Regions from separate parts of the Micromonospora sp. NPDC049900 genome, predicted to be linked through region 1. Evidence: riboswitches for the same ligand, from Rfam matches in the RefSeq annotation. Region 1 holds a riboswitch; the other holds the start of a gene.
What was found. Region 1 has a riboswitch for cobalamin ahead of ACIBMZ_RS23435 (ABC transporter substrate-binding protein). Riboswitches for the same ligand answer to the same signal wherever they lie in the genome.
Positions count from the first base shown of each region.

Region 1 (7,430 bases):
GTCCACGCCGAGGGCGGCGGCGGCCTCCTCGCCGAACGCGAACGCGTTGAGCGCGCGGGCGAACCGGAGGATCACGGCGAACCCCGTCGCGAGCAGCGGCGTCGCCCACGCCAGGGCGGTCCAGTCCACGCGGGCGAGCGAGCCGGACAGCCAGAAGGTGATGCTCTGGGTCGCGTGCGGCTGGGCCGCCCAGATGATCACGAACGTCGTCAGCGCGGCGCACATCTGCGCGACGGCGACGCCGGCCAGCACCACCCGGGTGGGTCGCAGCACCGCTCGCCGGCCGGCGGCGGCGACCACGACGGCGAACGCGGCGAGCGCCCCCACGAACGCTCCCCCGGTGAGCGCCGCCGCGCCCGCGCCGAGTCCCAGGACGAGGACGGCGACGGCCCCCAGCGACGCGCCGGAGGAGACACCCAACAGGTACGGGTCGGCGAGCGGGTTGCGGGTGACGGTCTGCATGACGGCGCCGCAGGCGGCGAGGCCGGCCCCGACCATGGCGGCGCCCAGGACCCTCGGCAGCCGCAGTTCCCACACGATGTGGTCGCGCAGCAGCGGCACGTCGGAACTGGCCAGGCCGAGATGACCGGTGACGACCCGCCACACGGTGCCCAGTGAGAGGTCTGCCGGCCCCACCGTCACGGCCGCGGCCACCGACAACAGCAGGACACCCGCGAGTACGACCACGGCGGCGGCCGGTCGCACCGTCCGGGTCGGTTTGGGCGGGGTCGGTGCCGGCCGGGTGGTGACGGTGGTCAGTTGCTCATCCCGCCGACGCCCCGGGCCAGTGCCTCCACGGCGAGCACGTTGCGCACGCCGGCGGAGGTGGCGGAGAAGGGTACGGTGACGTACCGCTTGTCCCTGACGGCGGGCAGGTCCTTGAGCGCCGGGTGCTTCTCGAGGAACGCCTGCTTGGCGGCGGCGGTGTCCCAGCTCGCGTCGACGAGCACGATGACGTCCGGGTCGCGCTCGATGACGGCCTCCCAGTTGGTGTCGGCCCAACTGCCGGTCAGGTCGTCGAAGATGTTGGTGACCCCGGCCGCAGACATGATCATGGCCGGGCCGCCGCAGCAGGCGCCGGCACTGGGCGCGTCGTTGCCGCCGTCCCACCACAGCACCCGCGTGCCCTTCGCACCCGCCGACACGTCCGCGATGCGTTGCTTCTGGTCGGCGATCAGCGTCTCGGCCCGCTCCGCGACGCCGAAGATCGCGGCGATCTCCCGGATCTCGGTGAACACGTCGTCCATCGCCAGCTTCGCCGGCCGGGTGTCCTTCGGGCAGCCGGCGGTGGAGAGGTACGTGGTCACGCCGAGTTTCTGCCAATCGGCGCGGTCACCTGCTCCCTCGTCGCCGAACGCGCTGGAGAAGGAGGCGTAGACGAAGTCCGGGGCGAGGTCGAGCAGCTTCTCCTTCGACGGGTACTCCTTGGCCAGCACGGGCACCTGCGCGTACGCGGCGGCGTACTCGGGCAGCACCTCGTCGTCGAGGTAGGCGGTGCCGGCCATCCGGTCATGCAGGCCGAGCGCCAGCATGATCTCGGTGGCGGACTGGTTCATCGTCACCGCCCGCGCCGGAGGGCCCGGGACCGTGACCGGGGTGCCGCAGTTGGTGAGTGTGACGGGCCCGGCGGCGGAGGCCGTGGCAGCCGGCTCGCTGTCGCCGGTCGTGGCGCATCCGCCGAGCAGGGCGAGCACGATGGAGAGCGGCGCGGCAACGCGCCAGGACGCAGGGAACCGCATAGCGGGACCACCTTCCAGCACCTCGTGGACGGTCGTACGGGTGCCGTGGCCGGTCTCCTGGCTGACGGGTGGTGCGCCGGTGGCCGGCCTTCCCAGGCTTACGCCCAGTGACCTTGCGTGGCCTCCAGCATCCCGATCACAGTGGCGAGGGCCGCACCGGTCTCACACCGGCTTCCCGAACACCACGGCGAGGCCACCCTAACCAAAGCAGGCAGCACCGTCACCGTGGCCTAGATCATGGTCGGGAGTGCACGTGGGTTCAGGCGGACGGTGCAACCGAGCGTCGGTGTCGCACCAGGACGCCTCGAAACGTCTGGGGTCCCGGTGTCACAGCGGTGGTGGGGTGCCGGCACCGCCTGGATCAGAGACGAACTCAGCGAGACTTCTTCGCTGCTCGCTTGCGCGGTGGGGTCAACAGGTCGGCGACCGCGGCGATCGCGGACGGCACCAGGCGGTAGTACGCCCAGACGCCGCGCTTGTCACGTTCGAGCAGGCCGGCCTCGGTGAGGATCCGCAGGTGGTGACTGACGGTCGGCTGGGAGAGTCCGAGCGGCTCGGTGAGGTCGCTGACCGACGCCTCTCCCTCGGGAGCCGACTGGATCAGGCTGAGCAGTCGTAGCCGGGCCGGGTCGGCGAACGCCTTCAGCACCCCCGCGAGCCGTTCGGCGTCGGCACGCTTGATCGGCTCGCCGGCGAGGGGCGAGATGGCGGGCGGCGCAGTCTTCACAGTTCCCACGCCTTGCATCGTTGCAGCACACCCCGTCGATCCGCTGGTGAACGAGGGCAGGATCACCCGGAGTTCGTGCGGCTGCCCGCCACCGGACATCGCCGTACCCCCGCCGGGGGGAGTCGTGAACTCCTCGGAGGCAGGCAAGTACCTCCGCCTGCGGTGCGACACCGGGCTCGGCGCAGACGACATCGAGGCGCTCATCGTCGCGCTGCGCGACTGCGTCGCCGGTGCCTCCATCGCGGAGGGTCACGGGTGGCGACGGTCTTCGGGCCGGCGAACAGGCGCGGGATGCGTCGGAGCCCGCCCGGTGCGTACAGTTCCGGGTCGGACGTGGGGTCGACCGGACGGATCCGGCGCAGGGAACGGGACATCGACGGCATGACGGCGGACAAGATTGCGAAGAACGGTCAATACCGCATTGACCCGACCCAACTGGAGACCTGTCTCAGCGTCTTCGAGGCGTTGGAGGATCTGCCTCCCGATCATCCCGACGTGGTGCGGGTGCAGCGGGCCACCGCGAAGCTCTACAAAATGATCAAGCAACGGCGACGTGAGGACCGACGGGATGCCATCGCGGCAGCCGATCGCGCGGTGACAGCAGCCACCGCCACCGGTGCCCCGGGCCGCATCGACGACGAGACCCAGGGCAACCCGCTCGTCTCCCCCACCGTGGGTGCCACCGCCGGCGTCCTGCACAAGCCGCGTGGTTGCTACATCTGCAAGCAGCGCTACCGCGAGGTGGACGCCTTCTACCACCAGCTCTGCCCGACCTGCGCCACCCTGAACCGGGAGCGCCGCGACGCCCGTACCGACCTGACCGGTCGGCGCGCGCTGCTCACCGGCGGCCGGGCGAAGATCGGCATGTACATCGCACTGCGGCTGTTGCGCGACGGCGCGCACACCACGGTGACCACCCGATTTCCCCACGACGCGGTCCGTCGATTCGCCGCGATGCCCGACAGCGGGGACTGGCTCCACCGCCTCCGGATCGTCGGGATCGATCTGCGCGACCCCGCCCAGGTGATCGCCCTCGCTGACTCGGTCAGCGACCAGGGACCACTCGACATCCTGATCAACAACGCGGCGCAGACCGTCCGCCGCACGCCCGCGGCGTACGCGCATCTCGTCGCCGCAGAGGCGGCGGCCCTGCCGGACGGTCCGCTACCGGAGATGATCACCTTCGCCAAACCTGCCGGCCGGAGCGAACCGGCGGGTAGCCTGATCGCGGCACCGACCTCGCCCACCATCACGCCACACGCGCTCACCGCGCTGGCGCTGACCAGTGGCTCCGCCTCACCGGAACGGATCGCGGCAGCCAACGCCATCGACGCCGGCGGTCTGGTGCCCGACCTCGACCCGGTCAACAGTTGGGTGCAGCGGGTGCACGAGGTGGACCCGGTCGAACTGCTCGAAGTGCAACTGTGCAACGTGACCGCGCCGTTCGTACTGGTCAGCCGACTGCGACCGGCGATGGCCGCAGCGACCGCCCGCCGCAAGTACGTGGTGAACGTGTCGGCGATGGAGGGCCAGTTCGGCCGCGGCTACAAGGGGGCAGGTCACCCGCACACCAACATGGCCAAGGCCGCGCTGAACATGCTGACCCGGACCAGTGCCCAGGAGATGTTGGCCGACGGCATCCTCATGACCAGCGTCGACACCGGCTGGATCACCGACGAACGGCCTCACCCGACGAAGATGCGGCTGGCCGAGGACGGCTTCCACGCCCCGCTGGACCTGGTCGACGGCGCGGCCCGGGTCTACGACCCGATCGTCCGCGGCGAACAGGGCGAGGACCTGTACGGCTGCTTCCTCAAGGACTACGCGCCCTGCGCCTGGTGATCGGCGCTGACCCCGGGGACAACCTCCGCCAAGCAGCTCGAAGGCCCGGCCGCACAGCGCGGCACCCCGCCCATGCCCTCCCCCACCCGGCGGCCAGCCGCCCGCCGGGTGGCGGCGCCGACGTCAGGTTCCGGTCACCCGACGCCTCCGGCCCCCAGGCCGGCTGAGAGGAACGAGTCCTCACCGCGTACATCGTCTCCTCGCCTTGGTGCTCGACGTCATCGTCAGCGTCCTGGTGACGTGGAAGAAGGCCGTCTGAAGCCCCGCGAGGACCCCGCCGCATCCACGCCGATGCCGTCCCCCCTCGCTGGTAGGCATACCCTGACCACGAGCACAGCTTCCGCAGGCACGTCAACGCTCGGGCTCGACCGGCCCGCGCCCGCTGCTCGACCCGAGAGGTACTCCTATGCCCGATACGACGGAGCCCGTCACGTACCTCATCGTGGACGGGGAGAACATCGATGCCACTCTCGGCAACAGTGTTCTGGAGCGCCGACCGGCACCTGCGGAGCGACCGCGGTGGGAGCGTCTGCGGGACTTCGCGCGGGACACGTGGCAGCGGCCGGTGAAGGGGCTGTTCTTCCTCAACGCCTCGGGTGGCGGTCTGCCGATGCCCTTCGTCCGGGCCCTCCTGAGCATGGAATACCGGCCCATCCCGCTCGCCGGATCGTCGGAGCAGAAGGTGGTGGACATCGGCATCCAGCGAACGCTGGACGCTATCGCCCGACGCCCTGGCAACGTGATGCTCGCCAGCCACGACGGCGACTTCCTACCGCAGATCGGGGAGCTCCTGCACGGTGACCATCAGGTCGCGGTCGTCGGGTTCAAGGAGTTCCTCAACGCCGGCTTCGCCGAGCTGCCGGGCCTGCAGGTGTTCGACCTCGAGGAGGACGCGGGCTGCTTCACCAACGTGCTTCCTCGGGTTCGCATCATCGACCTCGACGACTTCGACCCGGAGCGCTTCCTGTAGGCCGGACGGCATCCGACTGACGGCGAGCACCAGGTCACGGCGGACAAGCCGCGACAGGCCGGCCCCACCTGGTGCTCGCCGTGGCCCGTGCTGCCGTTCGCCGAGGGCTGCCAGGCTAGTTTGCTCGGATGAGTTCCCTCGATGACGTCGCGAGGCGTGACGGTTGGCGATGCTGGGTCTGCGACGAGTCGGTCGACCCCCACATGTCGGTGAATGACCCGCGTGGTCCCAGCGTCGACAGCCGTACCGCCGACAAGAAGGCCCGGGTCGCCGAGCGGCTCGCGCATCGTGCCTGCAACACCCGCAAAGGCGCGGTCAAGGTGGTCATTGCCTGGCCGGAGCGTCTGCACGTGGTGGAACCGGCATCGCTGATCGCCGTCGCCGAGCGACTCGAACGCAAGGGTGGCCGCGAACTGGTCGCCCGCTGTCCACGTCGAGAGGATGCCGAGGAGGCGGCGGAATGGCTGGTCGACCGGTTCTCCCGGCTGGTGCCCGGACTGCCGGTGACCGCGAGCGTCGACGCGGGCGGCGGGCAGTACCTCGTCGCCTTGGCCACCGGTCGCCGCTGACCGACCGCCTGCTCGACAGGCCGCTGGCCGCCAGGGCAGCCCACCGAACCACCGCCAGCGCCGTCACTCACGGTCCACCGAATTCGATTCGAAGGCGGCACAGCGGTGGCCGTGTTGCGTTCTGCCGTCAGTCGGCCGGTCCACGGTGACGAGAGAGTGACACTCCGCAGGTAGTGGGCGGCTCATCCGGCCGGCCGAGCCAGGCGAGAATCACCTGGTTCGTCTCCTGCGGCTTCTCCTGCTGGATCCAATGACCGCAGTCCAGGCTGACCACCTTCACGTTCGGCACGTACTCTGCCAGGCTCTCAGACCGTGCCACCGTGTCGCGATCGCCGTAGATCATGAGGGTGGGCTGGCGGATGACGGGATCCACGTCCGCCAGCAGGTGCCAGTTGCGGTCCAGGTTCCGGTACCAGTTCACACCGCCGGTGAAGCCTGTCGATTCGAAGGCGGAGACGAAGGCCGCCAGTTCGCTGTCGCTCATGACAGGCTCACCCGGCGGGGTCTCCATCCGGGCAAGGTCGATCAACGTGGTGCCGGGTGGTGGCTCCGCGAGGGGCACGTCCTTGCGGTACAGGTTCCGGAGGAACTGGTACGTGTTCTCCTCGAACACGGCGTCCGCGACGCCCGGCTGCCGGTTGAAGTGGACGAAGTAGAAGTCGCTGCCGAGCACCTCCTCCATGCCCTCGATCCATGGTTTCTCCCTCGCCGACCGGGCGAGACTGCACCGGCTCAATCTTCCGAGGCCCTGACGCGAAGCCCGACCTGCCGGACTCTGGTCGCCGGATCAGGCAGGCGGCGGGCTGCGGCGGGCAGGTGTCCGCCGCAGCCCGGAGGCCGGTACCGGCCTCCGCCGTGGTCAGCAGGCCAGGGTGGAGATCGGTACGCCCGTCAGGCCGTCACCGCGGACGAAGCCGGTGACGCCGGTGCTGTTGTTCCTGACGTAGTACCAGCCCCATCCGTCGTCGCCCACCGCGCCGCACCGCAGGGTCACGCTCTGGCCCACGTAGCCCAGGCCCAGCACGGTGCAGGTCGTCGACGGGCCGCTGCGCAGGCGGATTCCGGCGCCCGAGAAACCGACGCTGTACGGCTCGTTGGCGCCGGGTAGCCAGCCGCAGCGCGGTGCCATCGCCGTGGTCGATTCTGTCGCGGTCTGCGGGGCGGCCTGCGCGATCGCCGGGCCGGCGGTCACGACCGGCAGGCCGAGGGCCACGGCGCACGCGGTCAGGCGTGCGGCTGTGGTCAGTTTCATCTGCCACTCCCTGTCTCGTGGTCGTCCCCGCCCATACGGCGACTGCCCGCAGCAGCGAGAACGGCGGCGATATACCCAGTGGCCTCACCCTAGAAGGCGCATCGACATCGATCACAGTCATTTATCGGGACCGGCGCGGCCGACCGCACGCTGCTCAGCCGTCACCACCAAGGGCCAGCCCTGCGTGATCGCGACACGGGCCGTACGTGCGGATGTCTTCAGGCGGCTCCGGCGACACCCACCGGCAGCGCCGGGCCGAGCAGCAGGCCACCGTCGAGCACCAGCTCGGTGCCGGTGGCGAAGGATGCCTCCGGTGAGGTCAGGTAGAGCA
Region 1 is NZ_JBITKM010000012.1:120,107-127,536, reverse strand. Features, by position in the region: gene ACIBMZ_RS23440 (FecCD family ABC transporter permease) at 1-705, opposite strand, end outside; gene ACIBMZ_RS23435 (ABC transporter substrate-binding protein) at 756-1,739, opposite strand; cobalamin riboswitch at 1,769-1,941, opposite strand; gene ACIBMZ_RS23430 (ArsR/SmtB family transcription factor) at 2,113-2,484, opposite strand; gene ACIBMZ_RS23425 (SDR family NAD(P)-dependent oxidoreductase) at 2,848-4,308, shown strand; gene ACIBMZ_RS23420 (NYN domain-containing protein) at 4,715-5,278, shown strand; gene ACIBMZ_RS23415 (hypothetical protein) at 5,482-5,847, shown strand; gene ACIBMZ_RS23410 (alpha/beta fold hydrolase) at 5,975-6,529, opposite strand; gene ACIBMZ_RS23405 (SH3 domain-containing protein) at 6,707-7,099, opposite strand; gene ACIBMZ_RS23400 (SDR family oxidoreductase) at 7,318-7,430, opposite strand, start outside.

Region 2 (7,430 bases), on a different contig from region 1:
CGGTGGCCTCGGAGAGCCGCACCGACCAGGCGCGGGTGGGGCGCGGCGTCGGCTCGCCGCTGTCCGGCCCGAACGGCACGTCGACGACCAGGGCGGTGTCCCCGGACACCGTCGCGGTCACTGACCCCGTCATCGGCGGCAGGTCCGCCACCGGCGTGACCGCACCCGAGGTGAGATCGAGCACGGCGAGCCGGTTGCTGCCGGAGCGGGTGTCCACCACCACGGCCCGTCGCCCGTCCGGGGCGAAGGCGACCTCCCCGACCGGGGTGAGCAGGGTCCGCACGTCACCGTCCGGGGCCACCACACTGACCGCCCGCCGCTGGTCGAGAAGGTGCAGCACCGCGAAGCCGCCCTCTGTCATCGCCCCCTGAACCGTGCCGCTGCCGAGCGTGACGGTAGGCCGGGACCGCCCGTTCGAGGTGTCTGCCACGACGAGCCGCCGGGGCCGCTCCTTGCTGGGCGCGGCGAGGTAGCGGCCGTCCGCGCTGGCAGCGATCGGGTACGACGGCAACGTCATGGGCGCACTCGCCGCCCCGGTCTCCAGGTCGATCCCGCCGTACCCGGTGCGCGGCCGGTCCTGCCACACCACACCACCCAACTCGGCGGCAGAACAGGACGCCTCCACCGACGGCTGCGCGATCGCCCCCGCGCCGGTCACCGTGAGGCACCGGGAGCCGGTGATCGCCAGCCCGACGCCGACGCCGGTGACCTCCCGGGCGTACGTGTGCTCGGGCAGCGTGACATCCCGCAACCGCCCGCCCACGAGCAGCGCGTCCCGGCGGTCCTCCGCCAGGCCCCGCGCGACCGTCGGGAACCGGGGATCGCCCAGGGCGAGGTCGACGTGCCGCCGGACCGGCGTCAGCCCCGCCACGTCGTCCCCGAACCGGTCCACCGCCAGCAGCCCGACCAGGTCGCTGCGCCGCTCGTCCGCCACCGGCACCGCCAGCACCGCCGCACCGAGCCCCCGCACCTCGGCCGGCAACGGCGCTGCCCGCACCGGCAACTCCGACTCCGCCCCGTCGGAGCAGCCGGCGACCGTCGCGAGAGCGGCCACCGCGATCAGGGCAGTCCAGCGGGTACGCGTCATCCCGCCATTCTGATCACCGTAGGCAACCGCCGCGACATGAGGCCGCCGGGCGAGGTGTGGATGTAAGGAGGGGTCCCCTGCTATGCACGAGGCGTTAGCAGGGGACCCCTCCTTACATCACGGTCGGTCAGAGGAACGGTTCTCGGTGTGACCGTGACGTCCGACCCGTCCGATTAGGGTGACCAGCGGCGTCGTACGTTAGGGGGATCAGGGAACAGGTTCGGGGGAACGTAGGGCCCCTGACACCGCGTCTTCTCTGGTACGAACGTAGGAGTTTCGACGAGAGGACAGCGCCTTATGACCCATGCCCTGGTCACCGCCGAGAACCTCAACGCCGCGCTCGACGACATCGTGGATCGGGTGCCCGGTGCCAAGTTCGCGGTGGTGCTCTCCCCGGACGGCATCATGCTGGGGGCCTCGCGGGGCATCGACGAGGAGATCGCCGAGCAACTGTCCAGTGTGGTCTGTGGGCTTCAGGCGTTGGGTCTGGCCGCCGCACGATTGTGCGGCAACGGCGAGCTGCATCAGGTGGTGGTGCAGATGTCGCGGGCGTTCCTGTTCCACGCCACCGCCGGCAACGGGGCGATCCTCACCGTCGGTATCGACGGTTCGGCGGAGGTCGGGGACATGGCGTACGAGGTCGCCCTGTTCTGTGCGCAGGCCGGCGATCACCTGCCGGTGTACGTGGAGCCGGCGCCCCACCTGACCGGCCGGTGATCCGCTAGCCGCGGTCGCGCTGCGCGTCGTAGGACGGCGCCGGGTTGGCCACCTGCCACAGTTCGGCCGGCAGGTTCGCGATGACGTCGTCGTATGCGGCGGGGGCGACGTCACCTCGAATGGTGTCCAGGACCGCCCGGATGCCGGCCTCGGCCAGGTCGGGGTCGACGTCGGCCCGGCCGCCGACGCGTTGGACGAACACGTCGAGCCCGAAGCGTTCGGCGGTCTCGCTGGGCGCGAACGTGTACGCCCGCAGCCCTTCCGGGAGTTGCTCGGCCAGGTCCCGGGCCTCGCCTCCGTCGATCCGCTCGGCCAGCGTGGTCAGGGTTGCGCGCGCGATGGCGGTCGCCTGCTCCGTCGACGCGCCGGTGCGGTTCGCCACCGAGTCGATGAACTCGTTCTCGTCCAACCCGCCGGCCCCTTTCTCGCAACGGATCTGGCGTCTACCCGGGAATCGTCGTGACAAACGGCACTCTTCACCCGAGTACGGTCGTCGGGGTATCGACGAGTCTTGTGCGCCGGTGCGCGGAACGGATAACGTCTCGCCGTCGCGGTAATGGGAAGCCGGTGTGAGACCGGCGCGGCCCTCGCCACTGTGACCGGGGAGTTCACTCCGACTTGTACGCCACTGGGTCCGTGGAGGACCTGGGAAGGCCGGAGTTCGCGACGATCCGGGAGCCAGGAGACCGACCCCGACGTGTGATCTCGTCCACGAGGTGTTGGAAGGGGAGGTCGACTCATGCACATCGCTGAGGGCTACCTACCACCGGTGCAGGCGGCGGCATGGTTCGCGGTCTCGACGCCGTTCGTCATCCACGGTGCACGCAACCTGGTCCAGCAGGTCCGCGCGAATCCCGACGCGAAGCTGTTGCTCGGCGCGGCCGGGGCGTTCACCTTCGTCCTGTCGGCGCTGAAGATCCCTTCGGTGACCGGCTCCTGTTCCCATCCGACCGGTGTGGGGCTCGGGGCGATCCTGTTCCGGGCACCGGTGATGAGTGTGCTCGGCACGATCGTGCTGCTGTTCCAGGCACTCCTGCTGGCGCACGGCGGGTTGAGCACGCTCGGCGCGAACGTCTTCTCGATGGCCATCGTCGGCCCCTGGGTGGCCTTCGGCGTGTACGCGCTGGTCCGCCGGCTCGGTGGCGGCCTCGGCATCTCGGTGTTCTTCGCCGCCGCCCTGGCCGATCTGGCGACCTACTGCGTGACCAGTGCGCAGCTCGCGTTGGCCTTCCCCGACCCGGATTCGGGCTTCGTCGGCGCGCTTGCCAAGTTCGGGTCCATCTTCGCGGTCACCCAGATCCCGCTGGCGATCAGCGAGGGGCTGCTCACCGTCCTGGTGGTGCGGTTGCTGGTCCGGGTGAGTCCGCAGGAACTCCGCCGGCTCGGCGTACTGCGCCGTCCGGCCCCGACGACCGAGGGAGCGGTGGCGTGAAGTCGTTCGGCCGGACCAACCTGTTGTTGCTGCTCGCCGTGGTGGCGTTGGCGGTGGCGCCGCTGGTGCTGGGGCTGGGCAGCGGCGATGAGCCGTTCACCGGTGCCGACGCCCTCGCCGAGGAGGCGATCGTCAACGACCATCCCGACTACGAGCCGTGGTTCAGCTCGATCTACGAGCCGCCGTCGGGTGAGATCGAGTCGGCGTTGTTCGCGCTCCAGGCCGCCCTCGGGGCCGGTTTCCTCGGCTACTACTTCGGGGTCGCCCGGACCCGGCAGCGGCTGCGTGGCGAGCAGTCCGCGACCGGGGAGAAGACCACCGACTAGTGCTCGCGTTGGACGTGGCGGCGTACGCCAGCCCCTGGCGGTGCCGCCACCCGGCGGAGAAGGCCCTGTTGGCCCTGGGGCTGCTGGGTTGTGCGCTGCTCCTGCCGCCGTGGCCGGGCGCCCTGGTGGTGGGCCTGACCGCGACGGTGGCGCTGCTCGGGCCGGCGGCGTTGCCGCCGCGCCTGCTGGTCCGGGCGGCCCGGACGCCGCTGTTGTTCATCCTGACCGGTTCGGTGCCGATGCTGGTGGCGGTCTCCGGCCCGACGCGTGTGCGGTGGGCGCCGGAGGGGGTGGCGACGGCCGCCACGACCGCCGGTCGAGCCTGCGCCGCGTTGCTCTGTCTGCTGCTGTTCGCCGCCACCACGCCGCTTGCCGACGTGCTGCCCCGGCTCCAGCGTCTCGGGGTGCCCAGCGCCGTCACCGAGGTGGCCGCGCTGATCTACCGGATGTTGTTCCTGCTGTTGGAGAGCGTGCACGCGGTGCGGCAGGCCCAGGCGGCCCGGCTGGGCTACCGGACCTGGGCCAGCACCTACCGGTCGCTGGCCGGGCAGGCCGGCGCGGTCTTCGTCCGGGCGTTCTCGCTGGCCCGGCGGTGGGAGGAGGGGTTGGCGCTGCGCGGTTACACCGGCTCGTTGGCGGTACGCACCGAGGTGCGGCAACCGTCGGTGGCGTTCCTGGCGGTCACCGTGCTGCTGTTGGCGGCGGTGGTGCTGTCCACCCGGCTGCTGGTGGTGTTCGGGTGAGCGGCGACCCGCCCCTGTCGGAGCCGCGCGAGGTCGGTGACCCGCCGCTGCTGGAGCTGCGCGGGGTCAGCTTCGGGTACGAGGCGGACCGTCCGGTGCTGACCGACGTCGACCTGCGGGTGCCGGCCGGGCGGCGGATGGCCGTGCTGGGGCCCAACGGCGGCGGCAAGACGACCCTGTTCCGGCTGATGGTCGGCGCGTCGGCCGTCGACTCGGGCACGGTGCTGGTCGGCGGGGTGCCGCTGCGTCGGACCCGGGCCGGGCTGCTCGACGTCCGCCAGCAGGTGCAGTTGGTGCTCCAGGATCCCGACGACCAGTTGTTCGCTGCGACCGTCTTCCAGGACGTCTCGTTCGGGCCGGTCAACCTCGGTCTGGACGACGCGCGGGTGCGGCAGCGCTGTGCCGAGGCGCTGGCCGCGTTGGAGATCACCGACCTCGCCGACCGTCCCACCCACCTGCTGTCGTACGGGCAGCGCAAGCGGGTGGCGATCGCCGGAGCGGTGGCGTTGCGACCCCGGGTGCTGATCCTCGACGAGCCGACCGCCGGGCTGGACCCGTCGGGGGTGGAGGCGCTGCTGCGGACGCTCGACGCCCTGCACCGGGCCGGCACCACGCTGCTGCTGGCCACGCACGACGTGGACCTGGCATACCGGTGGGCCGACGAGCGGGTGCTGGTGGCGGGCGGCCGGATCCGGCAGGGCGTGAGCGGTGCCGAGTTGGGCGGCGGGGACCTGCTCGACGGTGCCGCGTTGACTCCGGCGTGGGCGCCGGTGGTGCACCGGCTGTTGGACCGCGTGCCCGACCTGGCCGGGGCCCGGCCACGGACCCCGGCGGAGTTGGCCCGGCTGTTGGACGCTGCGGTCGGTACCGGCCGAAAGGTTCCGGAAGGACCTTGACGCATCGATCAAGATGGTTACGATCTGCGCAATGCGACGGATTCGCCCGGAGCACACCGGCCCCGACCCGACCGACGTCCATCCCGCCTGGCTACCGCCGGCCGCGTTCCGCGCCGTCGGTGCCCGGCACACGCTCGTCCACGGCGACGGCCTGCTCGTCGACACGGTGCTGCACGAGGTCCGACTCGCCTGCGCCACGCACGGCGGCACGTTCCGCCGCTCCGCCGACGGCCCACCCGCCCACCTCGTCCTCGCCCTGACCGGGACCGCCGGTCGGCCGGGCGGGACCGCGCCGTCCGACCGCACACCGTCCGTCGTGGACGACGACGGGACGCAACGGGTCCTCGACGCCGCGCGGGCCGACCTGGCCGCCGCCGGGGGCGGGCCGCTCGGCGACGAGGGGTACGCGGTCGTGCGCCACGGCGAGGTCACGGTGGTGCTGGCCGACGAACCGGCGGGACTGCTCTACGGGCTGTTCCACGTGGTCCGGCTCGGTGAGGCGGCGTTCGGCGCTCCGCATCCGGCGCGGGCGTACCGGCCGGTGATGCGGCGACGGATGCTGGACCACTGGGACAACGTCGACGTGCACCCGGTGATGGGCCAGGTCGAACGCGGGTACGCCGGTGGGTCGATCCTCTGGCGGGACGGCCGGGCGCACCCGGACCGGGCCCGGGTGCGGGCGTACGCGCGGCTGCTGGCGGCGTGCGGGATCAACGCCGTGTCGGTGAACAACGTCAACGTGCACGCCACCGAGGCGCGGCTGCTCACCGACCGGCTCGACGACGTCGCCGAGATCGCCGACGACCTGCGCCCGTACGGCATCCGGGTGCACCTGTCGGTGAACTTCGCCGCGCCGGTGATGGTCGGTGGGCTGTCCACCGCCGACCCGCTCGACGAGAAGGTGGCCGCCTGGTGGGCGGAGACCACCGCCCGGGTGTACGACCGCATCCCGGACTTCGGCGGCTACCTGGTGAAGGCCGACTCGGAGGGACAGCCCGGCCCGTTCAGTTACGACCGTGACCACGCCGACGGGGCGAACCTGCTGGCCGAGGCGCTGGCGCCGTACGGGGGCGTGGTGCACTGGCGGGCCTTCGTCTACAACCACCGGCAGGACTGGCGGGACCGCTCCACCGACCGCGCCCGCGCCGCCCACGACACCTTCGCCCCGCTCGACGGTCGCTTCCGGGACAACGTGGTCGTGCAGGTCAAGCACGGTCCGGTGGACTTCCAGACGCGGGAGCCGGTCTCCCCGGTGATCGCGGCGATGCCGGGCACCCGGCTGGCGGTCGAGTTCCAGGTGACCCAGGAGTACACCGGCCAGCAGCGGCACGTCTGCTATCTGGCGCCGTGGTGGCACGAGGTGCTGCGGTTCACGCCGTGGGGCGAGGACGGGCCGACGGTCGCCGACGTGGCCGCCGACGGCGGTGGACTGGCCGCCGTCTCCAACGTGGGCGACGACCCGTTCTGGACCGGTCACCCGCTGGCCCAGGCCAACCTGTACGCCTACGGCCGGCTCGCCTGGGACCCGCGCCTGCGTCCGGAGGAGGTGCTCGACGAGTGGATCGACCTGACCTTCGATCCGGCGGCCGGTGCCGATCCCGAGCTGCTGCGGCGGACGCTGCACGAGATCATGGACGACTCGTGGCGCACCTACGAGCGGTACACCGCCCCGCTCGGGGTGGGCTTCATGGTGCGACCCGGGCTGCACTACGGTCCGGACGTCGACGGGTACGAGTACACGAGATGGGGCACCTACCACTTCGCCGACCGGAACGGGGTGGGCGTGGACCGGACCCGGGCCACCGGCACCGGCTTCACCGGCCAGTACCCGCCGCCCTGGTCGCAGGTGTACGAGTCGGTGGAGCAGTGCCCCGACGAGCTGCTGCTCTTCTTCCACCACGTCCGCTACGACCACGTGCTGCACAGCGGGAGCACCGTGGTGCAGCACATCTACGACACGCACTTCGCCGGGGTCGCCGAGGTGACGGCGATGAGTGACCGCTGGGCGGCGCTGGCCGGGCTGGTCGACCCGGCCGTGTACGCCCGGGTGGATGAGCGTCTGGCCGAGCAACGACGCAGTGCCCAGGAGTGGTGCGATCAGGTCAACGCGTACTTCCATCGCAAGTCCGGAGTGCCGGACACGTATGGTCGTCCGCTGTTCTGAGGCCGGGCGGAGTCGGTGGGGGTTGACCGACTCCGGTAGCGTGTCGGCGGTCTGCCTGGGGGAGG
Region 2 is NZ_JBITKM010000005.1:358,507-365,936, reverse strand. Features, by position in the region: gene ACIBMZ_RS15520 (hypothetical protein) at 1-1,087, opposite strand, end outside; gene ACIBMZ_RS15515 (roadblock/LC7 domain-containing protein) at 1,385-1,804, shown strand; gene ACIBMZ_RS15510 (DUF2267 domain-containing protein) at 1,809-2,213, opposite strand; cobalamin riboswitch at 2,339-2,514, shown strand; gene ACIBMZ_RS15505 (energy-coupling factor ABC transporter permease) at 2,544-3,236, shown strand; gene ACIBMZ_RS15500 (energy-coupling factor ABC transporter substrate-binding protein) at 3,233-3,562, shown strand; gene cbiQ (cobalt ECF transporter T component CbiQ) at 3,562-4,305, shown strand; gene ACIBMZ_RS15490 (energy-coupling factor ABC transporter ATP-binding protein) at 4,302-5,201, shown strand; gene ACIBMZ_RS15485 (alpha-glucuronidase) at 5,233-7,365, shown strand.
Region 2: it holds a riboswitch for cobalamin, as region 1 does, so the genes downstream of both, ACIBMZ_RS15505 (energy-coupling factor ABC transporter permease) here and ACIBMZ_RS23435 (ABC transporter substrate-binding protein) in region 1, are expected to answer to the same signal.